One region of the Caproicibacterium sp. BJN0003 genome, then DNA from elsewhere that is predicted to be linked to it. Evidence: predicted binding sites of a transcription regulator. Region 1 holds the regulator's gene; the other holds the start of a gene.
The links. Region 1 encodes NrdR, which represses ribonucleotide reductase genes. Its sites were predicted from a motif close to CACNANATNTNGTG; they were not measured.

Region 2: OP489_RS00580 (anaerobic ribonucleoside triphosphate reductase) is a predicted target of NrdR. The motif match lies at 3,448-3,461, and genes of this name have one in related genera.

The regions. Positions count from the first base shown of each region.
Region 1 covers NZ_CP111108.1:1,418,042-1,422,706, reverse strand. The annotation lists gene OP489_RS07105 (ABC-F family ATP-binding cassette domain-containing protein) at 1-1,372, opposite strand, end outside; gene OP489_RS07100 (sugar phosphate isomerase/epimerase family protein) at 1,498-2,304, shown strand; gene nrdR (transcriptional regulator NrdR) at 2,388-2,846, shown strand; gene OP489_RS07090 (UDP-N-acetylglucosamine 1-carboxyvinyltransferase) at 3,231-4,514, shown strand; gene OP489_RS07085 (MBL fold metallo-hydrolase) at 4,573-4,665, shown strand, end outside.
Region 2 covers NZ_CP111108.1:112,665-117,329, reverse strand. The annotation lists gene OP489_RS00595 (cell wall hydrolase) at 1-140, opposite strand, end outside; gene nrdG (anaerobic ribonucleoside-triphosphate reductase activating protein) at 324-842, opposite strand; partial or broken gene nrdD (anaerobic ribonucleoside-triphosphate reductase) at 829-948, opposite strand; gene OP489_RS00580 (anaerobic ribonucleoside triphosphate reductase) at 1,037-3,337, opposite strand; gene OP489_RS00575 (winged helix-turn-helix transcriptional regulator) at 3,543-3,998, opposite strand; gene OP489_RS00570 (epoxyqueuosine reductase QueH) at 4,040-4,665, opposite strand, start outside.

The sequences.
Region 1 (4,665 bases):
TCAAAAGCAATACCCGGGCGCGTTCACCGCCGGAAAGAGTTGCAACGGATTTAAAGACATCATCTCCCTGAAACAGGAAAACAGCCAATGCGCTGCGAACTTGTGTCTGTGTAAGGTTGGGGTAAGAATCCCAAACTTCATCCAAAACATTTTTTTCTGGATGAAGTCCAGTCTGTAATTGATCGTAATATCCGACTGAGACACCACTTCCAAAAATGATTGTCCCGCAGTCCGGCTTGTTCTGACCCAACAGCGTTTTCAGTAGAGAAGTTTTTCCGCAGCCGTTAGGACCGAGTAAAAAGACGCGTTCTCCACGGCGAATATCAAGGTCAATGTTTTCGAAAAGCGGTTTTTTACCGAAAGTGAGGGAGAGGCTTTTTGCCTTTAAAACTTCATCACCGCTGCGCTGTTTGATCGAAAAATGAAAATGCAAGGATTGTGCAGCACTTTCAGGGATTTCCAGGGAATCTTGCAGACGGTCGATTACTTTTAACTTACTTTCAGCCGTACGAATATTCTTTTCTCGATTCCATTGACGCTGCTGTTTTACAACGCCTTCCAGACGATGAATTTCCCGCTGGGTATTTTCGTAGCGTCTGGTTACCGTCAGATCGTTTTCCCCTTTTTGTGAAAGATAAGAGGAATATCCGCCTTTGTAACAGGTTAGATGTCCGTTGGAAAGTTCAAAAGTACGGTTGCAGAGCTTATCAAGAAAATATCGGTCGTGGGAAATTACTAAAAAAGCACCGTTAAAATTTCGGAGAAAGTCTTCCAGCCATTCAACACTGGAAATATCAAGATGGTTGGTGGGCTCGTCCAAAAGAAGCAAATTGGAAGAACTTAGCAGAAGCTTGGCAAGCTGAAGTTTTGCACGCTGGCCGCCGCTTAAAACGCCGATCGGCTGCCCCATTTGTTCGTCGGTAAAACCAAGTCCGAGAAGAGTGCTGCGCGCTCTTGCGCGGCAGGTTAATCCTCCTCGACGAAGGAATGTATCATTGAGCAGACTTTGACGTTCAATGAGATGATCCATATCCGGGCTGCCTGCGCCAATAGCATGTCCGATTTCTTCCAGATTCCGTTCCATTTTGAGAAGATCGGAAAAGACGGTCAGAACTTCTGCATAGGCACTTCTTTCTAAATCACGGCAAACATGTTGCTCCATGTATCCAATTTGTGTACGGTTGGCTTTTGAAACAGTTCCTTCATCGGCAGGCTGCTCTAAAGTCAGCGCTTTTAAAAGTGTTGTTTTGCCGCTGCCATTTGCCCCCACGAGACCGATCCGGTCATTTTGCTGAATTTCGAAGGAGACATTTTGAAAAACTGTTTCAACTCCAAATGATTTTGACAGTCCGCTTACGCTCATCAACCCCATTCAAAAATCCCCCCTTCAAAAAATCATACACCGTCTTATTATACAGAAACAATTTTCTAAAATCAAGATAATCGCTTTACGGGGGCATGGAGCAATGATATAATAATTCGGTAGGAGATGATTGCGTGCAAATCGGGATTTCGACCGCTTGCTTTTATCCGGAAGCATTGGAAAACGGATTTGAAAAGCTGCTGAATTGTGGCTTTCGCTTTTTTGAAGTGTTCGTTAATACGTTTTCCGAGTTACACCATCCATATCTTGACCAGCTTAAAATTCAGGCGGAAAGCCATGGCGCGAAGATTTTAAGTCTGCATCCGTTTACATCAGGTTTTGAGAGCTTCCTGCTTTTTTCGGCCTATGAGCGTCGGTTTGAAGACGGTATGGAATTTTATCGCCAGTATTTTGAGGCAGCGGCATTTTTGGGCGCAGAAATTTTAGTGTTGCACGGACAGAGAAAAGAGCGCGCAGGGGATATTCCGGAAGAGATCTATTTTGAACGATATCATCGCCTTTTTGAACTTGGAAAAACTTATGGAGTCACATTTGCGCAGGAAAATGTAAATGCATTTTGCAGCGAAAATCCAGAATTTTTGCACCGTATGCGGTCTTATCTGCACGGGGACTGCGCATTTGTTCTTGATCTGAAACAAGCAGTGCGGTCTGGTCATGATCCGTTTGAGACTTGTGCACAGATGGGAGAACAATTAGTACATATCCACCTGAATGATCATAAGCCCGGAAAAGATTGTTTGCTGCCAGGCCGGGGAATTATGGATTATGGTCGGCTGATGAGACAGCTCAAACGGCAGAACTATAAAGGAAACTTAATTATTGAAGTTTATCGGAAGAATTTTGGTGGTCGTCAGGATCTGATTGAGGCGAAGCAAAAGGCAGAATCAATTCAAAAATATTTTTACACAATATCATCTTGAATTTCAGAAAAAATTCGTGTTATAATAAATAATATTGGGATTATGTGTTGGAATATGTTGGATTATAATAAGGAGGTAGGCTGATGAAATGTCCATATTGTGGAAATGAAGAAAGCAAAGTGATTGACTCTCGGCCGACAGATGAAGGAGAGCGAATTCGCCGCCGCCGGGAATGCCTTAAATGCGCAAAAAGATTTACGACTTATGAAATCATTGAAACGGTTCCAATTATCGTTATTAAGCGGGACAAATCTCGCGAAACATTTGACCGAAATAAATTGCTGAATGGTCTCCTGCGTGCTTGTGAAAAGCGGCCCATTTCGGTAGATCAACTGGAGCGTGTTGTGGATGAAATCGAAAACATGCTTCAAAATTCTTTGGATAGAGAAGTTCCGTCTTCTTTAATTGGCGAATATGCCATGAAACAACTGCAGAAAATCGACGAAGTCGCTTATGTTCGGTTTGCGTCGGTTTATCGTCAGTTTCAGGATATCGATACTTTTATGGAAGAACTCAGTCGTATCATGAAAAATAAAAAATAAAAACATGGAAAGACTTTTGATCTTTTAAAATGATGTGTATTGTCTATTTTGCAGTACACATCATTTTTTATGGTGAGGTTAGATGGCAGGTAACCATTTTTACTTGTTATTGATTCTCAAGACATGGGAAAAATTGCAGTTCGAATATTCTCCCGCTTTATGAAAGAAAACAAAAATAATAGAAAAAATAACAGGATTGACATTTTTTTATTTTTGTATTAATATAAAAAAGTGTTTATAGATAACTTTACATAATTGCAATTTTTGAGATGAAAAATTGTAAAATATTGTATTTTGATAATTGAGTCTGTTTGAATGATAAAAACAGAGTATACTAGAGTTAGAGCTGAAAGATTTCTCTTTAAAAATGGGAGAGTGCTGAGTTTGGATAAATTTATAATTACAGGCGGCCGCCGCTTGGAAGGCGAAGTTAATATTAGCGGAGCTAAAAATGCAGCGGTTGCTATTATACCTGCGGTGGCATTATCTGATGATGTGTGCCGCTTGGAAAATATACCGGAGATTACAGACGTTGCTTCTATGCTGCATATTTTGCGTGACTTGGGGGCAAAGGTTCGTTGGGTTAACCATACTACTGTGGAAATTGATCCCCGCCCTATGAATAGTTATGTGGCTTCTTATGAATTGTCGCATAAAATTCGTGGTTCTTATTATCTTTTGGGAGCACTTTTGGGCAGATTTCATCATTCGGTGGTTCCATTGCCAGGTGGCTGCTATCTTGGAGTGCGGCCGATTGATCAACATTTAAAAGGATTTGCCGCATTGGGGGCTTCTTATACGCTTTCCGGCGGCATGGTAGATGTACAGAGTGACCATCTGCACGGTGGAAATGTTTATCTGGATGTCGTTTCAGTAGGCGCGACGATGAACATTATGCTGGCAGCAGCAAAAGTTCCGGGCATGACGGTGATTGAGAATGCAGCCAAAGAGCCGCATATCGTTGATTTGGCAAACTTTTTGACGACAATGGGCGCAGATGTTCGTGGGGCCGGTACCGATGTGATTAAAATTCATGGAGTGGATCATCTCTGTGGGACAACCTATTCTATTATTCCGGATCAAATTGAGGCTGGGACTTATATGGTCGCTGCCGCTGCGACTGGTGGAGACGTACTGGTGAAAAATGTAATTCCGAAACATTTGGAATCCATTACGGCGAAGCTGGAAGAGATGGGAGTCGAAGTGACAGAGTTTGATGAGGCTGTCCGTGTACGTAGCACGGGAGTTCTCAACAAATGTAATATTAAAACAATGCCACATCCGGGATTTCCAACAGATATGCAGCCGCAGTTTTCGGTTTTGCTTTCTCTGGCGAATGGAACCAGCATGGTAAATGAAAGCGTTTGGGACAATCGTTTTCGCTATGTGGAAGAACTGCGCAAAATGGGCGCTCAGATTTCGGTTGATGGAAAACTTGCAGTGATTGAGGGAGTTGATCATCTCAATGCGGCTCCCGTACACGCATGTGATCTTCGCGCTGGTGCAGCAATGGTGATTGCGGCTTTGGCTGCAAATGGTACCAGCACGATCGAAGGGATTCATTATATCGAACGCGGTTATGAGCACATCGTTGAGAAGATTCAGGCTCTGGGGGGTCAGATTGAACGGGTTACGGAAGAAAATCCCATAGGAGCACAGGTGGTATAAAAATCCTTAAGGGATGACAATTGGTCATCCCTTTTTCTTTATTAGGGGGAAATGCAATTTGGCGAGATTTTGCCCACTGTTTAGTGGAAGCAGCGGAAACAGTTATTACATAGGCTCTGCAGGAGCAGGAATTTTAATAGATGCCGGTCGA
Region 2 (4,665 bases), 1.2 Mb from region 1:
TGTAAGCTTGCATATTCCCCATAGGTAATTTGCACCCGGTTCATCACGATACAAGCAACCGCTTTCATCCCGGTTTCTCCTTCGCCACCGGCTTCGCACTCAATGATTCGTGCCAAAATTTCCCGATCGGAAAATGCCATTCGCTTTTCCCCCTTTCAAAAAGTTCCTTTTATTCTTATGCGAATTCTTTCCCTCTCTATGCGTGTCCCAACAACATCAACCAATAAAAAAGTCGCTTTCATACAGCCATTTTCACACACAAAAAAAGCGGTGCAGCTTTCACTGCACCGCTTTTCATAAGAAAAAGTTTTTGCAACCGTTTTCTATTCATCTAAATTGTCAAGTACTACACAGCCCGCTTTTCTAGTCGCATTTAAATCGATCACTCGCTGATTGCTGCTGCCGCGAAACTGCAGGGAAAGATCCATCTGTTCCTTAATAAAGGGCCCATCAATCAGATAATCTGAAAGAGCAAGCAGCTGATCCGTCCAGTAATCTTTTTTGGCTAACAGCTCTTCATAAGTCCAGCCGGAAAAGACGGTCAAATCAAGATTCGTCTCCTCTTTGATCTTTTTTGCCAAATGAGAAAGTGCCTCTGCTTGACAAAATGGCTCTCCGCCGGAAAAAGTAACGCCCCGCAGCAAAGGATTTTCCTTCATCTCACTGAGAAATCTTTCAGGGGATTCCAGAATACCGCCTTCAAACGAATGAGTCTGTGGATTATGGCAGCCGGGGCAGTGGTGAGGACATCCCTGTACAAAAATCACATAGCGAAATCCTCGCCCATCTACAATCGATTCCGGTTCTACGCCGGCTAATCGAATCAGCTTATTTGAGTCCATGCTTTACCCGATCACGCTCTTCTGCGAGTTTTGCATCGTTCCAACGGTCAAGTGTTCCCACAAGATATCCTGTAATCCTGCGAATCCGCTCAAATCCAACGCCCTCTCCTACTTCTCTGACTGCTTCTGTTTGTGTTGTTCCAGTCATCGTAATTTCCTCCTTTAAAAATATAGAAATTTAATTATTTGATCTATTAACATCCATCGCAGCCGCAGCCCGGAATAATCGGCATATCCGGATATTTCTTGCGCAGTTCCTTAAGACGTTCAACACTGACCGGCTCTCCTTCACGGCGGCCGCAGCGCGGACAAACATTATCAATGACACCATTATACCCACAAATCGGGTCACGGTCTACAGGATGGTTGACACTGCCATAACCGACTCCCGATTCCTTCATGCAGCGAATCACCGATTCAAAAGCATCCAGATTCTTGCAGGTATCGCCGTCGAGTTCGACGTAAGAGATATGTCCCGCATTCGTCATCGCATGGTAAGGGGCCTCGGTTTGAATCTTTTTAAAAGCACTGATCGGATAATAAACCGGCACATGAAAGCTGTTGGTATAATATTCCCGATCGGTAACGCCTGGAATCACTCCGTATTTCACCTTATCAATCTTCACAAATCTTCCGGAAAGTCCCTCTGCCGGCGTTGCAAGAAGTGTAAAATTGAGATGCGTTTTCTCGCTTTCCTCATCCATGCGCTGCCTCATATGAGAAATAATCTTTAGTCCCACCTTTTGGCTCTCTGCACTTTCTCCGTGGTGTTTTCCGGTAAGAGCGACCAACGATTCTGCCAACCCAATAAAGCCAACTGAAAGTGTTCCATGCTTTAAAACTTCCGCAACACTATCCTCAGGCCCAAGCTTCTCGGAATCCAGCCAGATCCCCTGTCCCATCAGGAACGGATAGTGATAAACTTTTTTGCTGCACTGAATCTTAAAGCGGTGCAGCAGCTGACGGATCACAAGGTCAATCCGCTGATCCAAAATCTCAAAGAACTTCTTTTCGCTGCCTTTCGATTCAATTCCGATTCTCGGCAGATTAATACTGGTAAAGCTTAAGTTTCCTCTTCCGCAGGTAACTTCCTTTGTGCGGTCATGCACATTTCCCATTACACGGGTACGGCAGCCCATATAAGCGACTTCGCTGTCATAGCTTCCATCATAATACTGAAGGTTAAAAGGAGCATCCAGAAAGCTGAAATTGGGGAACAGGCGCTTTGCGCTGCATTTCATTGATTCCCGGAAAAGATCGTAATTGGGGTCGCCTTTGGAATAATTGACGCCATCTTTTACTTTAAAAATCTGCACCGGGAAAATCGGCGTCTCACCAGCGCCAAGCCCCGCCTCGGTTGCTTTGAGCAGGTTTTTCATGACCATACGCCCTTCGGGACTTGTATCCGTTCCGTAATTCAGGCTGGAGAACGGTACCTGTGCACCTGCGCGGGAATTCATGGTGTTAAGATTGTGGATCAAAGCTTCCATTGCCTGATAAGTCGCTCGATCTGTATCGGATAATGCGGACTTCACTGCAAAAGCGTTTGCTTTTTTGGCTTCCTCCTCAGAAATTTTCTGGAATCCATTCTCTTCCTGATGGCGCGGCAGATAATCACAAAGAGCTTTCTCCATTTTTTCTCCGTTGCTCATAGAAATTGTTTCCATAAGATTCTTTTTCAAATCTTCAACCAAGAGCTGCGCATCCTGCTGATTCATCCCAAAAGCAATTTCAAAATAATTTTTCAGCCCATAGAAATAAGATTTTCGGTATGTTTTAGCAACACCAGGCGCCATTGAATAATCAAAATTCGGAACAGATTGTCCACCGTGCATCTCGTTCTGATTTGCCTGAATCGCAATGCAGGCAAGGGCCGCATAGGAACGAATATCGTTCGGCTCCCGCAGGTTGCCGTGTCCAGTGCAAAATCCGTTCTTAAAAAGTTTCAGCAGATCGATCTGGCAGCAGGTCTCGGTCAGCATATAAAAATCTTCATCGTGAATATGAATGTCTCCATTCATATGTGCCGCAGCGATATCTTTTGGCAGAATATAATTGTTGACAAAGTATTTACTGCCTTCACTGCCGTATTTAAGCATCGTCCCCATGGCTGTATCTGCATCAATATTGGCGTTCTCACGCTTGATATCCGCATCTTTCGCATCCTGAAAGGTCAGCTGCCGGTAAATATTCATCAAATCCCCTTCGGCCTGACGAATCTTTGTGTGCTCCGCCCGATAAAGGATATATGCTTTTGCCGTTTGCGCATAATCTGCCTTGATCAGCTTTTCCTCTACTAAATCTTGAATTTTTTCTACATTTGGTATTTCTTTTTCAGAAAGAGAATTGAGTACCGAAGCAGTTAATGCATCCAGTGCCTTTGGAGTCATTGTCTCTGACGACACTGCATCATTCGCTTTTTTGATCGCTGTACGGATTTTATCCGCATTAAAAGTTACTTTGCTGCCATTCCTCTTAATAATTTCCTTGACCATTTCCCGAAAATCTCCTCTCCTGTTTCATCTGTACTAGTTTGTATTTTAGCACTGCTCTTTTAGGAAGTCAAGCAGTATGACACTTTATATTGACATATTTTTGTTTATAAATCTATATATTGTGCTATTTTAAAGTAGGAGCGATTATTAAAAAGATCCGCAAACGCTTTTGATTAGCGCCTGCGGATCTTAATGGAGATTATTTTTAAAAAGTTTTTGCCCATTCTGCCATCTGTTGAGCAGCTGGAACAGCCCCTTTTGCAGAGGGGCTCAGCCGATACTCAACCTTTGGCGGAATCTCCTGGTATTGTCTGCGCTCAATCAGTCCATCTGCAGTCAACTCCCGCAGACTTTGGCTGAGCATCATATCTGTGATACCGGAAACTATATTTTTGATTTCTCCATAGCGCAAAGCGTCTTGTGCGGAATTCTCCAGTGCCAAAAGAATACGGAGCTTCCACTTTCCTCCGACTTTTGAAAGAGCCAGTGCCAAAAGGGAATCTGCATTATCCGCATTTTCCGAAACTTTTTCCTCTTCTTTAGGAGAAACAACCGGTTGCTTTTCCTGTTGTACCGCCTGCTTTTTTAGGTCTTTGGAAGATTTAGAAGAAGCCGTTTCTTCTCGGCTGCGCTTTTTCTTTTTTTCTTTATCTTTTTTCATATGTGATCCTTCTCCTTATAATCTTCATTCAGCTTCTAAAATTATTCGGACTGAGCATTCTGTAAAATTGCTTTTTCTTCTCTTTTTTTCTCTGCCTGCGCTGCAGAAAAGACACAGCCACAGTAGTTTTGCCGATAAAGGTGATATTCCTTAGAAAGGGCAATACTTCGGCTATATCCTCCGCGCTTTTTAAAGTCACTAAAAAGATAAGGAATCCCAATTTTTTCGCTGAGTTCTTTTCCGATCGCATTTAAAGCTTGCGCATCTTTATATGGGCTGATTGAAAGGGTCGTTGTAAAATAATCAAAGCCGTTTTCCTTAGCGACCTGTGCCGCCTGAAGCAAGCGCAGACGATAGCATCTATGGCACCGTTCGCCGCCCTCTGGGAGACTTTCCATCCCTTTCGCCATTTCAAAAAAGCATTCCGGGTCATAAGGACCTTCCAAAAATTCCACAGGGCTCGAAAACGGCATCTCCTTTAATAGGTGCTTTACTTCCCGTACCCGCTTTTCATACTCCTCTTTTGGAGAAATATTCGGATTATAATAATAAAGCGTAATCGCAAAATAGCGGCTGAGATATTCCAGAACATAACTGCTGCAGGGAGCACAGCACCCATGAAGGAGCAGCTTTTTTCTGCCATTTAAGTTCTGCAAGGTTCGATCCA